DNA from 2 places in the Streptomyces sp. NPDC059875 genome. Region 2 is predicted to be linked to the other one. Evidence: riboswitches for the same ligand, from Rfam matches in the RefSeq annotation. Region 2 holds a riboswitch; the other holds the start of a gene.

Region 1 (7,325 bases), on a different contig from region 2:
CGAAGCGGTCCTCGGCCGCGGCGGCCCGCACGTCGTCGAGGCGCGTGGCGGCCGCCCTGGCGAAGGGGGCGTCCAGCACGTCCGCGAGGGCCGGGCCGCGCCACAGCGCGAGCGCCGCGTCGAGCACGGAGGCCGCCTCCTCGAGGCGGCCGGCCGCCAGCTCGCGCCGCCCCTGTGCCACCGACTCCTCGAACCGGTACGCGTCCACGTCCTCGTCGCGCACCGACAGCCGGTATCCGCCCGCACCGGACTCGACCGTGCCGGCGCCGCGCAGGGCCTTCCGCAGCCGGGACACCAGAGCCTGGAGGGCGTTGCCCGCCTCGGCCGGCGGCTCCGTCCCCCACAGCCCGTCCACGAGCGCGTCGACGGACACCGGCCGGCCTCCCTCGAGTGCGAGCCGGGCCAGCAGCATCCGCAGCCGGACCCCTCCGACGTCGATCGGTGTCGCGTCGTCCGTACCGGCTCCGACCGGCCCCAACAGGACAATCCTCACAGCTTCAGCCTCCCCCTGGCCCCGACCGCATCCGCGGTTCCGGACCGCGAGTGGATCTTAGCGATCGACCCGTCGAGCGTCCGCGACGAGTCTCGTCACCGGGAACGAGGGAGCGTGCCCAGGACGCGGAGGTGCGGCCGGTCGTCGCCGTCCGGGTGGCTGACCTCGACCCGTACGCCGTAGACCTCCGCGATCAGCTCGGCGGTCAGCACCTCGCGCGGCGCGCCGGCGGCCACGACCCGTCCGCCGGAGAGCACGACGATCGTGTCGCAGTACATCGCGGCCAGGTTCAGGTCGTGGAGGGCGACGATCGTGGTGACCGGCAGTCCGGACACCAGGTCGAGGAGGTCGTGCTGGTGCTGGATGTCGAGATGGTTGGTGGGTTCGTCGAGGAGGAGTTCCCTCGGCTCCTGGGCGAGGGCCCGGGCGATCTGGACGCGTTGGCGTTCGCCGCCGGACAGGGTGTGCCAGGGCTGTTCGGCACGGTCGGTCAGGCCGGTGCGGTGCAGGGCGTCCCGTACGGCGTCCTCGTCGGCGGTCGTCGGGGGCGACCAGGCCCGCCGGTGGGGGATGCGGCCCAGGCGTACGACGTCGGCGGCGCTCAGCTCGACGAGGGTGTCGGCCTGCTGCTCGACGACCGCCACGCGCCGGGCGACGTCCCGGCGTCGCAGCTCCGCCAGCGGCCGGCCGTCGAGGGTGACGACTCCGGCGGACGGCGCGAGGACGCCGCACAGCAGCCGCAACAGGGTTGATTTCCCGGACCCGTTGGGGCCGAGGAGGGCGGTCGTGGTGCCGGGCGTGGGGGCGATGCCGACCCCGTCGAGGATCAGCCGCCCGCCGGCGGTGCGCGAGACGCGTTCGGCGCCGAGTGTCATCGGTGGGCCCTCCTGCTCCGGTACAGGACGAGGACGAAGGCGGGGACTCCGACGAGTGAGGTGACGACGCCGACCGGCACCTCCTGGGGTTCGAGGACGGTCCGGGCGAGGGTGTCCACCCAGACCAGGAAGACCGCACCGCCGAGGGCGGTGACGGGCAGCAGTCGGCCGTGTCCCGGTCCGACGAGGGCACGGGCCGCGTGCGGCAGGACGAGGCCGACGAAACCGATCGCGCCCGCCGAGCTGACCAGTGCGGCGGTGAGCAGCGCGGTGGCGCACAGCAGGACGAGCCGGGTGCGGGCGACCCGTACGCCGAGGGTGGCCGCCGCGTCCTGTCCGAACGCGAAGGCGTCGAGGGTACGGGCGTAGCCGAGGCAGACGGCCAGGGTGAGCACGAGGACGGCGAGGCAGAGCCATACGTCGCTCCAGCCGGCGCCGCTCAGCGACCCGAGCAGCCAGAACAGCACGCCGCGGGTCGTCTCGGCGTCGGCGGAGGTGACGACGACGAAGGAGGTGAGGGCGGAGAAGAGCTGCATCGCCGCGACGCCGGAGAGGACGACCCGGTCGGGCGTGCCGCCGAGCGTGTGACTCAGCAGGAGCATCGCGGCGAACGAGCACACCGCGCCCGCGAAGGCGCCCGCGGAGAGGGACAGCGCTCCCCCGCCGACGCCGAGGACGACCACCACGACCGCTCCGGTCGAAGCGCCGGAGGAGACGCCGAGGACGAAGGGGTCGGCGAGCGGATTGCGCAGTAGGGACTGCATGACCGCTCCGCAGACGGCGAGGCCTGCCCCGCATACGGCGGCGAGGAGGGTACGGGGCAGTCGCAGGTTCCAGATGATGCCGTCCCGGATCGGGCCGATCCCGGAGGGGGCGCCGCCGAGATGGGAGGCGACGACGGACCCCGCGTCGCCGACGCCCATGTCCGCCGGTCCGATGGTGATCGCCACGGCCAGCGAGAGGAGGAGCGCCGCGCATCCGGCCGTGATGCGCAGCAGGGCGGCGGTCACTTCGTGAGGCCGTGCGCGCGCAGGGCGGCGGCGACCTGTTCGATGCCCTCGACGGTGCGGATGGTCGGGTTCATGGCCTGACCGCTGAGGAGCACGTACCGCTTGTGGCGTACGGCGTCCATGTTCTTCGTGACCGGGTCGGACTCCAGGAACTCGATCTTCTTCGCGGCGCTCTCCCCGGACTGCGCCTTGCGCGTGAGGTCGCCGATCACCAGCAGGTCGGGGTTGCGGTCGGCGACCGACTCCCAGCCGATCTGTGGCCATTCCTCGGTGGTGTCGTCGAAGACGTTCTTCGTTCCGGTCTCCCGGGTGATGACGCCGGGTGCTCCGCAACAGCCCGCCATGTAGGGGGACTTGGCGTCGGAGAACCAGTAGAGGACGCTGACGTCGGCGGCGCGGAGACCGTCGGTGGCCTTCGTCACCCGGCCCTTGAGCCGGGTGATCAGCTGTTCGCCGCGCTCCTCGACACCGAACACCCGGGCCAGGTCGCGGACTTCACCGTAAACGGCGTCCATGGCCAGCGGTGTGGTGCGCTTGCCGTCGCCACCATCGCTGTTGTCCTTGCCCACGCAGTCGGACGGGGAGAGGTAGGTGGGGACGCCGAGCTTCTCGAACTGCTCGCGGGTGGCGACCCCGCCCTTGCCGAGCGTGGAGCCGAACGAGGCGGCGACGAAGTCGGGTTCGGCGTCCAGCACCTTCTCGAAGGAGGGGTTGTTCTCCGCCAGCCTCGGGACTCCGGAGGCGGCCTTCTCCAGGCCCTTCATCACCGGGTCGGTCCAGGTCGCGGTCCCCACCATCCGGTCGCCGAGACCGAGGGACAGCATGATCTCGGTGGTGCCCTGGTTCAGGGACACGGCCCGGCGCGGCCCGCCGGGCGGGATCTCCACGGTGCGGCCGCAGTTCTCGAGCGTCCGCGCGGAGGCGGACGGTGCGGACCCGGCCTCGTCGGCGGGGCCGGCGCAGCCGGTGAGGAGCAGGGCCCCGGACGCGAGCAGCGCGAAGGGAAGGGGGGTACGGGCGAATGGCACGGCTCGTCCTCGGCGTCGAGGGCCCATGCGCGGGGCCCGTCTCGTACGGAACCGCCAGCAGGTCTTCGGACTCGGGGTCATCCGGACGGGGCGCCTTCCCGGACCGGTTCCCCGGTCCAGTGGCTTCGTGCCCCGCCCGTCGCCCTCACCGCTGCGCGTCAGCTCCGGATTCGCACCGGATTCCCTGACTCGCGTGCGTCACGCACGTGAGTTCGACTGGCTACCGCAAGCTACCAGAACGCCGACGGGGCGGCGGTGGGAGGGTGCGCGAGCCCTTTCGGGATCTGCCGCACCACTCCACCGCCGCCCCGTTCACCGGGGCCCGGACGTGCCGGACCGCCGAGGTCAGACCACGGGCACCGGGTAGGTCGGGTACTCGACCCCGGACACGTGCTGGACGACGCGGATGACCTGGCAGGAGTAGCCGAACTCGTTGTCGTACCAGAGGTAGAGGATCGCGTTGTCACCGTCGACCTTGGTGGCGCCGGCGTCGACGATCGACGCGTGGCGCGAGCCGACGAAGTCCATCGAGACGGCGTCGGGGGCGGTGGTGAAGTCGATCTGGCGCTTGAGCGGCGAGTGCAGCGAGACGTCGCGGAGGTAGTCGAGGACATCCTCGCGGGTGGTCTCGCGACCCAGGCGCAGGCTGAGGATGGCGATCGAGACGTCCGGGACGGGGACGCGGATCGAGCTGCCGGTGATCGGCGCCTTGAGGTCGGGCAGCGCCTTGGCGACGGCCGACGCGGCTCCGGTCTCGGTGATGACCATGTTGAGCGGCGCGGAACGGCCGCGACGGTCGGCCTTGTGGTAGTTGTCCAGCAGGTTCTGGTCGTTGGTGAACGAGTGGACGGTCTCCACGTGGCCGCGCAGGACGCCGTACTCGTCGGCCATCGCCTTCAGCGGCGGGACGATCGCGTTGGTGGTGCAGGAGGCGCAGGACAGGATCTGCTCGTCCGGCTTGATCGTGTCGTGGTTGACGCCGTGGACGATGTTCGGGACGTCGCCCTTGCCCGGAGCGGTCAGGACGACCTTGTCGATACCGGGGCGCAGGTGCTTCGACAGGCCCTCGCGGTCCCGCCACTTGCCCGTGTTGTCGATGAGGATGGCGTCCTTGATGCCGTACGCCGTGTAGTCGACCTCGGAGGGGTCGTTGGCGTAGATCACCTTGATGGTGTTGCCGTTGGCGACGATCGTGCTCGTCGCCTCGTCCACCGTGATGGTGCCCTGGAACTGACCGTGGATGGAGTCGCGGCGCAGCAGCGAGGCGCGCTTGACCAGGTCCTGGTCGCCACCGCCGCGGACCACGATGGCGCGCAGGCGCAGGCCGTTGCCGGAGCCGGCCTTCTCGATGAGCAGGCGGGCGACGAGGCGGCCGATGCGGCCGAAGCCGTAGAGGACGACGTCGCGGCCCTCGCCGCGCTCGATCTTGTTGGCACCGGTGGCGCCGGCGACGGCCGCGGCGGTGAACTCCTCCACCGACTGACCGTGGTCGTCGTTCTTGTACGTCGCGGCGAGCATGCCGATGTCGATCTGCGAGGGACCCAGGTCCAGCGCGGCGAGCGCCTGCAGGAAGGGCATCGTCTCGGTGACGGACAGTTCCTCACCGGCGATCTGCCGGGCGAACCGGTGGGTCTTGAGGATGCTCACCACCGACTTGTTCACCAAGGAGCGGCTGTGCAGCAGGACGGTCACGTCCCGCTCGCGGTGCAGCTTCCCGATGATGGGGATCATCGACTCCGCGATCTCCTCGCGAGTCTTCCAGTTGGTGAACGAGTCATCATTGACAGTCACAGGTTTATCTTTCGAGCTAGGCGGCGCTCATATGCTAACCCGCCCCTCCTTTGATCGTTCAAGGGGTCCCTCGGGACCGAACACTGGCACCCCATTTAGTCGCACTTCGTCCCGTTATGCGCGCCAGTGACATGGCCCGCACCCACGGAATCCGTCGCTGTACGGACGGGGCGCCGAACCCACGGACAACGCCCCCGGCGCGCCTGCGGCCGGCGATGAGTTCCGGGCGGTCGCGGCGTCTACCGTGCGGAAGGCACACATCGTCGGAACCCCCACGGAGCGTCACATGAGGAAGATCGTCTCCCAGCTGTTCATCTCGCTCGACGGCGTCGTCGAGGACCCCCACACCTGGCACTTCCCCTACTTCAACGACGAGATGGGCGTCGCGGTCGACGCCGTCCTGGGCCGGGCGGACACGCTCCTCCTGGGGCGCCGGACGTACGACAGCTTCGCCGGGGCGTGGCCCGAGCGCGAGGCGGCCGGCGGCGAGGACGCCCCCTTCGCCAAGGTTCTCGGCGACGCGCGGAAGATCGTGGTCTCCCGTCAGTCGCTCGATCTGACCTGGCGGAACTCCGAGCAGCACCAGGGCGACCTCCTCGACGCGGTCAGGGCTCTGAAGAGCGAGCAGGGAGAGAGCCGCATCGCGATCAGCGGCTCGGTGTCCCTGGTGCGGCAGCTCCTCGACGCCGGGCTGCTGGACGAGCTCAACCTGCTGGTGCACCCCATCGCCGTACGCAAGGGCCTGCGACTGTTCGACGAGGCCGGGACGCCGACCCCGCTGAAGCTGCTCTCCGCCGAGACCTTCGCCACAGGCGTCCTCAACCTGGTGTACGCCCCCGCGGCCCCGGCCGGCGAGGCGGGCTACGACGAGGCCAAGACCCACCTGCCCCGCGCCGACCGGGAGGACTGACGCACGGCCGGCCCGGCCCGGGCTGCCGGGCATGATCCGCCGGGCCGGACCCCTCGGCCCCGGTGCGAAACCCGCGTGCACCGGGCCGCGCGGTTCTGTGATCATGCGGGGATGGCCCACCTTCTCGAACCCCTGGTCATCCGCCACACGCACCGCCTCCCCGCCCCCACCGGGCCTGCCGGGGAAGGCCAGGTCGCCGCGCGGCAGTTGGATGCCGCGCTCATGTCCGTGGGCTTCAAACTCTCGGCGGAACTGCTGACCCATCTGTCGGGCCTGTCCGACGACACGGTGACCGCCACCGCTGTACGGACGCTGCGGGTGGTCCGCGAGATGGTCGGGGACCACGTCCAGCACAACGTCTACTTCGTCGACTTCCCCGCCCATGTGCCCGACACCTTCGACTTCTGGATGCGGTGCATCGCCGACGCGCTGAGCGACGACGCCTCCCACGAACGCACGGTCGCCCAGCTCGAGAGCGGCGTGCTCGACCTGCTCACCCTCCCGACGTACGGCAACTACCGGCACACGTACGCCGAGATGCTCGCCGCTCACGACGAGCTGACCGCCGCGGCCGGCGACCGTCTGACGGTCCTTCACCTGGGCGGCGACGCGGACGCCGAGGTCACCGCCCTGTACCTGGCCCTCGCCGGCAGCACCACGCCTCTGGGCGAGGACGACCTGCGTGACCTGGCCGCGCTCGCCGGCCACTGCGTCGACGGCCCCCAGCCCGAGGCTGTCCCGATCCGGGAGAACCTCGCCGTCGTCAACCGCGCCCGTCTGTCCGCCGGGGCCGGCCTCCTTCTCGACACCGTGACCGATGTGCTCCGGCTGGCCTGCGCGCTGTCCGACGGCGATGTCACGCTCCAAGAGCCGACACGGTTCCGGGCCCTGTCCCGCCCGAGCCGCCGTGCGCTGCTCGCGGGCCTGGACAGCGTCGTCGCCGCCGCCCCCGCCAAGCTCGCCGACGTGGGCGTGCACCGCGAGGCGTGGAAGCGTCTCGGCGAACGCCTCCACCCCCACGAGTACCCGCGCTGGCCGCATGCCGCCGAGGTGTTCGCCGTCGCCCGGGGCGAGAAGAAGGCCCGTTCCTTCGACAGCCGCGTCGAGGACATGCTCGGCCGTCATGACGTCATCGGTGCGGCGGAGCTGCTGAAGTCCGCGCCGGGCAGGCTGTTCCGCTCCCTGGACCGGCTGCTGCGCATGGCGTCCGGCCAGGGC
Region 2 (7,325 bases):
GCCGGCAAGGTGGGGTTGGTGTCCGGGGGCGGTTCGGGGCATGAGCCGTTGCACGGGGGGTTCGTGGGGCCCGGGATGCTCGCGGCCGCGTGTCCCGGTGAGGTGTTCACGTCGCCGGTGCCCGATCAGATGGTGCGTGCCGCCGCCGCTGTCGACAGCGGGGCCGGGGTGCTGTTCGTCGTCAAGAACTACACCGGGGACGTCCTCAACTTCGAGATGGCCGCCGAGCTCGCCGAGGACGAGGGCATCCAGATCGCCAAGGTGCTCGTCGACGACGACGTGGCGGTGACGGACAGTCTGTACACCGCCGGGCGGCGCGGGACCGGGGCCACGCTGTTCGTGGAGAAGGTCGCCGGGGCCGCGGCCGAGGAGGGCGCGCCCCTGGAGCGGGTGGAGGCCGTGGCGCGGCGGGTGAACGAGCGCTCGCGGAGTTTCGGCGTCGCCCTGAGCGCCTGCACCACGCCCGCCAAGGGCAGCCCCACCTTCGATCTGCCCGCGGGCGAGCTGGAGCTGGGCATCGGGATCCACGGCGAGCCGGGGCGTGAGCGGCGGTCGATGATGACCTCGCGGGAGATCGCGGACTTCGCCGTCGATGCCGTACTGGAGGACCTGCGGCCGTCCGGGCCGGTCCTCGCCCTGGTGAACGGCATGGGCGCCACACCGCTGCTCGAACTGTACGGGTTCAACGCCGAGGTCCAGCGGGTCCTGACCGAGCGTGGGGTGCCGGTCGCGCGGACCCTGGTGGGGAATTACGTCACCTCGCTCGACATGGCCGGCTGTTCGGTGACGCTGTGCCAGGCCGACGAGGAGATCCTGCGGCTCTGGGACGCGCCCGTACAGACGCCCGCCCTGCGCTGGGGCCGGTGAGAAGGGTGAACGATGGGAGCAGAGTGCCTGAAGTGACCGAGTTCGACGCCGATTTCTTCCGTCGTTGGCTGACCGTCGGCGCGGCCGCCGTCGACCGTGAGGCCGACCGTCTCACCGAGCTCGACTCGGCGATCGGCGACGCCGACCACGGGACCAACCTCAAGCGGGGGTTCGCCGCCGTGACGGACCTCCTGGAGAAGGAGCCGCCCGCGACTCCCGGGGCCGTACTCGTCGCCGCCGGACGGCAGTTGATCTCCACCGTCGGCGGGGCCTCGGGGCCGCTGTACGGGACGCTGCTGCGCCGCACCGGGAAGAGCCTCGGGGACGCCCCGACGGTGACCCGGCCCGAGTTGGCTGCGGCGCTCACCGCAGGAGTCGCCGCCGTCGGGCAGCTCGGCGGGGCCCAGGTCGGTGACAAGACGATGCTGGACGCGCTCGTTCCTGCGGCGGAGGTGCTCGGCGAGTCCTTCGCGGCGGCCCGGGACGCGGCCGAGCGCGGCGCCCTCGCGACCGTCCCCCTCCAGGCGCGCAAGGGCAGGGCGAGCTATCTGGGCGAGCGGTCCATCGGCCACCAGGATCCCGGGGCCACCTCGTCCGCGCTGCTGATCGCCGCCCTCGCGGAGGTGGCGGGCGCATGAGCGCGCAGGTGGGCATCGTGCTGGTCTCGCACAGCGCGGCGGTGGCCGCCGCCGTCGCCGCCCTGGCCCAGGGTCTCGCCGGCGGCGGCGGGACCGCGCCGATCGCCCCCGCGGGCGGCGCCCCGGACGGCGGCCTCGGTACCAGCTCCGAGCTGATCGTCGAGGCGGCCCGCGGGGTCGACCGGGGGGCGGGTGTGGCGCTCCTCGTCGACCTGGGCTCCGCCGTACTGACGGTCAAGGCTCTGCTCGCCGAGGGCGACGAGCTGCCGGAGGGCGCACGGCTCGTGGACGCCCCGTTCGTCGAGGGCGCCGTCGCCGCCCTCGTCACGGCGAGCGCCGGCGCGGATCTGGACACGGTGGTCGCCGTGGCCTCGGAGGCGTACACGTACCGGAAGGGGTGACCGGAGTCCGGAAGGGGCATCAGGGGGCGCGCGGGAGATCCGTCACACACCGATCCGAGGTGCCTCCGTGTTGTGATGTACCTGGTCAACCCACTAATGTCACAGCGCCTTGGTGTACGGGAAACCGGTGCGGTACCGGTGCGGCCCTCGCCACTGTGATCGGGAAGTCCGGCTCCATCCCTCCGGGGAAGCCACTGTATCGCCGCGGGAGACCGCGGTGGTGTGGGAAGGCGGAGTCGCGGCGGCATGACCCGTCAGCCAGGAGACCGGCCAAGGTGCGTTGTCCATCCACGAGGTGCTGGAGAGGGTCTCCCAACCATGCATATAGCCGAGGGGTATCTGCCCCCTGTGCACGCGGCCGCCTGGGGCGTCGCGTCCGCTCCGTTCGTCGTCCACGGTGTCCGCGCGCTGACCCGTGAGGTCAAGGCCAACCCCGAGTCCACCCTGTTGCTGGGTGCCTCCGGTGCGTTCACGTTCGTTCTGTCCGCGCTCAAGATCCCGTCGGTGACGGGCAGTTGCTCGCACCCCACCGGTACGGGCCTGGGCGCGATCCTGTTCCGGCCGCCCGTGATGGCGGTTCTGGGCACGATCACTCTGCTCTTCCAGGCGCTGCTGCTCGCCCATGGCGGGCTCACCACGCTCGGCGCCAACGTCTTCTCGATGGCGATCGTCGGACCGTGGGCGGGCTTCGGCACGTACTGGCTGCTGCGCCGGTCCAACGTGCCGCTGATGGTGAGCGTGTTCTTCGGCGCGTTCGTCGCGGACCTGTCGACGTACTGCGTCACCAGCGTGCAGCTCGCGCTGGCGTTCCCCGACCCGGGCAGCGGTGTGGCCGGAGCGCTGGCCAAGTTCGGCGGGATCTTCGCCGTGACGCAGCTGCCGCTCGCCGTCAGCGAGGGACTGCTCACGGTCCTCGTGATGCGCCTGCTCAAGCAGTCGAGCAAGGCGGACCTGACCCGGCTCGGGGTTCTGCTCCCGTCCGGAAAGAAGACCGAGAAGGCGGAGGCGAGCGCCTGATGAGCAGGAACGCGAAGATCAACACGCTGCTGCTGCTCGTCGTGGCGGCGCTTGCGGTGCTCCCGCTCATGCTGGGGCTCGGCGACGACAAGGAGGAGCCGTTCACGGGCGCGGACGGGCAGGCGGAGGCGGCGATCACCGAGATCGATCCGGATTACGAGCCGTGGTTCAGCCCGTTGTACGAGCCGCCGTCCGGCGAGATCGAGTCGGCGTTGTTCTCCCTGCAGGCCGCGCTCGGGGCCGGAGTGCTCGCGTACTACTTCGGCCTGCGGCGCGGGCGCAGGCAGGGTGAGGCGCGCGCGGCGGCGGCGAAGGCGCCGCTCGTCACCGCCGGCGACGAGTAGCAGGTGCTGCCGATCGACGCGGCGGCGCACAGCAGTCGCTGGCGCCGCCGTCACCCGTGCGAGAAAGCAGTGCTCGGTTTCGGCCTGACGCTCTGCGCGGTCTGTCTGCCGCCGTGGCCCGGGGCCGTTCTCGTCGCGGCGGCCACCCTGGCCGTCCTCCTCGGTCCGGCCGGTGTGCCGGGGCGTCAGCTGTGGCGCGCGTTCCGCATTCCCCTGGGCTTCTGCGTGACGGGGGCGATCCCCCTGCTGTTCGAGGTCGGCGGGGCGCGGGGTCTTGTCGCCCTCGCGCCGGACGGCCCGGTCCACGCGGGCGAGTTGCTGCTGCGGACCTCGGCCGCGTCCCTGGGCGTGCTGCTGTTCGCGTTCACCACGCCCGTCTCGGACGTGCTGCCGCGGCTGGTACGGGCGGGGGTGCCGGCGCCCGTGGTGGACGTCGCCCTGGTGATGTACCGGATCAGCTTCCTGCTGCTGGACGCGATCTCCAAGATCCGGCAGGCGCAGGCGGCCCGGCTCGGGCTGACCACCCGGGCGGCGACCTGGCGCTCGCTCGCCGGGCTCGGGGCGACGGCGTTCGTCCGCGCCTTCGACCGGGCGCAGCGCCTGCAGACCGGGCTCGCCGGGCGGGGGTACGACGGGACGCTGCGGGTCCTGGTGCCCCAGGCCGCGGTCTCGGGTCGCTTCCTCGCCTCGACGGCCGGCCTGCTCGCCGGTCTCGTCGCCCTCACCCTCGTACTGGAAAGGTCCCTGCCGTGAGCCCTGAGCCACCTGTCGTGGAACTGGTGAAGGCCACCTTCGCCTACGAGGACGGGCCGGTCGTCCTCGACGGCATCGACTTCGCCGTGCCGGAGGGCCGGGCGATGGCTCTCCTCGGCCGCAACGGCGGCGGCAAGACGACGATGCTGCGGCTGCTGAGCGGGGGCCTGCGCTGCGGCAGTGGCGCGCTCCGGCTGGACGGCGAGGACGTGTCGTACGACCGGAAGGGGCTGACCCGGCTGCGGACGACCGTGCAGCTGGTCGTCCAGGACCCGGACGACCAGCTCTTCGCGGCCTCGGTGGGCCAGGACGTGTCGTTCGGGCCCATGAATCTGGGGCTGCCGGAGGAGGAGGTACGACTGCGGGTGCGCGAGGCGCTGGAGGCGCTGGACATCGTGGCCCTGGAGGACCGGCCGACCCATCTGCTCTCGTACGGGCAGCGGAAGCGGGCGGCGATCGCGGGCGCCGTGGCGATGCGGCCCCGGGTCCTGATCATGGACGAGCCGACGGCCGGGCTCGATCCGCACGGGCAGGAGCGGCTGCTCGAGGTGCTGGGGCGGCTGCGGGAGTCCGGCACGACGGTGGTGATGGCGACGCACGACGTCGATCTGGCGCTGCGCTGGGCGGACGAGGCCGCGGTCCTGTCACCCGAGGGGTTGCGGACAGGCCCGATCGAGGAGCTGCTCGCCGACGACTCGCTGCTCGCGTCCGCGCGGCTGCGCCGCCCGTGGGGCATGGCGGTGACGCGGCTGCTGCGTGCGCACGGCCTGCTCGCCGCGGACGCGGAGGGTCCCCGCACGGCGGAGGACCTGGACGGCTGGGTCGCGGCACCCCGCGGCGCGTAACCCCAGCCGGACCACACCCCCGACGGCCCCCTGGCGGAGAACCCGCCAGGGGGCCGTGGCGCGTCGTGGAGCGTCGCAACGTCGCGCAGATCACCCTCCCACCCTTATGCAACTTGTTGCACAAGCATGCTCGGGTCGTCTACAACAGTCATGACGACACTGCGCGAGGAGGCGCCCCCCATGACCCCGTACCCGCACCTGCTGAGCCCGCTCGACCTCGGGTTCACCACCCTGCCCAACCGGGTGCTCATGGGTTCCATGCACGTCGGCCTCGAAGAGACCGAGAACGGCTTCGAGCGCATGGCGGCGTTCTACGCCGAGCGCGCCCGCGGCGGCGTCGGGCTGATCGTGACCGGCGGTATCGCCCCGAACGAGGCCGGCCGGCCCTGGGACGGCGGCGCCAAGCTGACCACCGACGAGGAGGTGGCCGAGCACCGGCTCATCACCGACGCCGTGCACGGCGAGGGTGGGCGGATCGCGATGCAGATCCTGCACTTCGGGCGGTACGCCTATCACCCCGCGCTCGTCGCGCCGAGTGCGATCCAGGCGCCGATCAGCCCCTTCGTCCCCAACGAGCTCACCGACGCCGAGGTCGAGCAGACGGTCGAGGACTACGCCCGCTGCGCCGAGCTCGCCAAGGCCGCCGGATACGACGGCGTGGAGGTCATGGGCTCCGAGGGTTACCTCATCAACGAGTTCATCGCGGCCGCCACCAACCACCGCACCGACCGCTGGGGCGGCAGCTACGAGAACCGGGTCCGCTTCCCGCTGGAGATCGTCCGCCGCATCCGTGAGCGGGTCGGCGAGGACTTCATCGTCGTCTACCGCCTCTCGATGCTGGACCTCGTGCCGGGCGGGTCCACGCTGGAGGAGGTCGTCGCCCTCGCCAAGGAGATCGAGGCCGCCGGCGTGACCATCATCAACACCGGCATCGGCTGGCACGAGGCCCGTATCCCCACCATCGCGACCTCCGTGCCGCGCGGCGCGTACACCTGGGTCACCAAGAAGCTGATGGGCGCGGTGAGCATCCCCCTTGTCACCAGCAACCGCATCAACACTCCCGAGGTCGCCGAGCAGATCCTCGCCGAGGGCCGCGCCGACATCGTCTCCATGGCCCGCCCGTTCCTGGCCGACCCGGAGTTCGTCGCCAAGGCCGCCGCGGACCGCGCCGACACCATCAACACCTGCATCGGCTGCAACCAGGCCTGCCTGGACCACACCTTCAGCCTGAAGATCACCTCCTGCCTGGTGAACCCGCGCGCCTGCCACGAGACCGAACTGGTCCTCTCCCCCACCCGTCTCACCAAGCGGATCGCCGTCGTCGGCGCGGGCCCGGCCGGACTCGCCTTCTCCGTCTCCGCCGCCGAACGCGGCCACGCCGTCACCCTGTTCGACGCCGCGGGCGAGATCGGCGGCCAGCTGAACATCGCCAAGCGGGTGCCGGGCAAGGAGGAGTTCAACGAGACCCTGCGGTACTTCCGCACCCAGCTCGACGCCCGTGGCGTGGACGTCCGGCTGAACACCACCGCCACCACCGAGCTGCTCGCGGAGTACGACGAGGTGGTCGTCGCCACCGGCGTCACCCCGCGGACCCCCGAGATCGAGGGCATCGACCACCCCAGCGTCGTCAGCTACCTCGACGTCCTGCGCGACGGCGCACCGGTCGGCGAGCGGGTCGCGATCATCGGGGCCGGCGGCATCGGCTTCGACGTCGCCGAGTTCCTCACCGACGGCGGCGAGGGCGCGAGCCAGGACGCCGAGACCTACTTCCGTCAGTGGGGTGTCGACACCTCGTACGAGACGCGCGGCGGACTGCGCACGCCCGAGCGCCCCAAGCCCCCGCGCCAGGTCCACCTGCTCCAGCGCAAGACCACCAAGGTCGGCGCCGGCCTCGGCAAGACCACCGGCTGGATCCACCGCGCCGAGATGAAGCACCGGGGCGTCACGATGGTGGCGGGAGCCTCGTACGAGCGGATCGACGACGAGGGCCTGCACATCACCCTCGACGGCGAGCCGCAGACCGTCCCCGTCGACACGATCGTCCTGTGCACCGGCCAGGAGCCGCGCCGCGGCCTGTACGAGGAGTTGATCGCCGCAGGCCGCTCCGCGCACCTGATCGGCGGCGCCGACGTGGCTGCCGAGCTGGACGCCAAGCGCGCCATCGACCAGGGCACGCGCCTGGCGGCCACCCTGTGATCGTTCCGGCGCCCCGAACCTAGGATGCGTGCATGTCCCTCCCGCACGCGATCCTGACCGCGCTGCTCGAGAAGCCGTCCTCCGGGCTCGAGCTGACGCGCCGTTTCGACAAGTCGATCGGCTACTTCTGGTCGGCCACGCATCAGCAGATCTACCGCGAGCTGGGCAAGCTGGAGCAGGCGGGGCACATCCGTGCCCTGCCCGCTCCCGTGCCGGCGCGCGGGCAGAAGAAGGAGTACGAGGTCCTGCCCGCGGGCCGCGCCG

Evidence for each region. Region 2 has a riboswitch for cobalamin ahead of ACFV9D_RS11270 (energy-coupling factor ABC transporter permease). Riboswitches for the same ligand answer to the same signal wherever they lie in the genome.
Region 1: another riboswitch for cobalamin. It lies ahead of ACFV9D_RS04845 (ABC transporter substrate-binding protein); the one in region 2 lies ahead of ACFV9D_RS11270 (energy-coupling factor ABC transporter permease).

The regions. Positions count from the first base shown of each region.
Region 1 covers NZ_JBHWJZ010000003.1:188,967-196,291, reverse strand. The annotation lists gene ACFV9D_RS04860 (BTAD domain-containing putative transcriptional regulator) at 1-493, opposite strand, end outside; gene ACFV9D_RS04855 (ABC transporter ATP-binding protein) at 589-1,368, opposite strand; gene ACFV9D_RS04850 (FecCD family ABC transporter permease) at 1,365-2,378, opposite strand; gene ACFV9D_RS04845 (ABC transporter substrate-binding protein) at 2,375-3,433, opposite strand; cobalamin riboswitch at 3,445-3,642, opposite strand; gene ACFV9D_RS04840 (glyceraldehyde-3-phosphate dehydrogenase) at 3,752-5,197, opposite strand; gene ACFV9D_RS04835 (dihydrofolate reductase family protein) at 5,484-6,107, shown strand; gene ACFV9D_RS04830 (hypothetical protein) at 6,219-7,325, shown strand, end outside.
Region 2 covers NZ_JBHWJZ010000007.1:154,058-161,382, reverse strand. The annotation lists gene dhaK (dihydroxyacetone kinase subunit DhaK) at 1-867, shown strand, start outside; gene dhaL (dihydroxyacetone kinase subunit DhaL) at 900-1,505, shown strand; gene ACFV9D_RS11275 (PTS-dependent dihydroxyacetone kinase phosphotransferase subunit DhaM) at 1,502-1,906, shown strand; cobalamin riboswitch at 1,972-2,196, shown strand; gene ACFV9D_RS11270 (energy-coupling factor ABC transporter permease) at 2,225-2,923, shown strand; gene ACFV9D_RS11265 (energy-coupling factor ABC transporter substrate-binding protein) at 2,923-3,267, shown strand; gene cbiQ (cobalt ECF transporter T component CbiQ) at 3,271-4,020, shown strand; gene ACFV9D_RS11255 (energy-coupling factor ABC transporter ATP-binding protein) at 4,017-4,865, shown strand; gene ACFV9D_RS11250 (FAD-dependent oxidoreductase) at 5,046-7,061, shown strand; gene ACFV9D_RS11245 (PadR family transcriptional regulator) at 7,094-7,325, shown strand, end outside.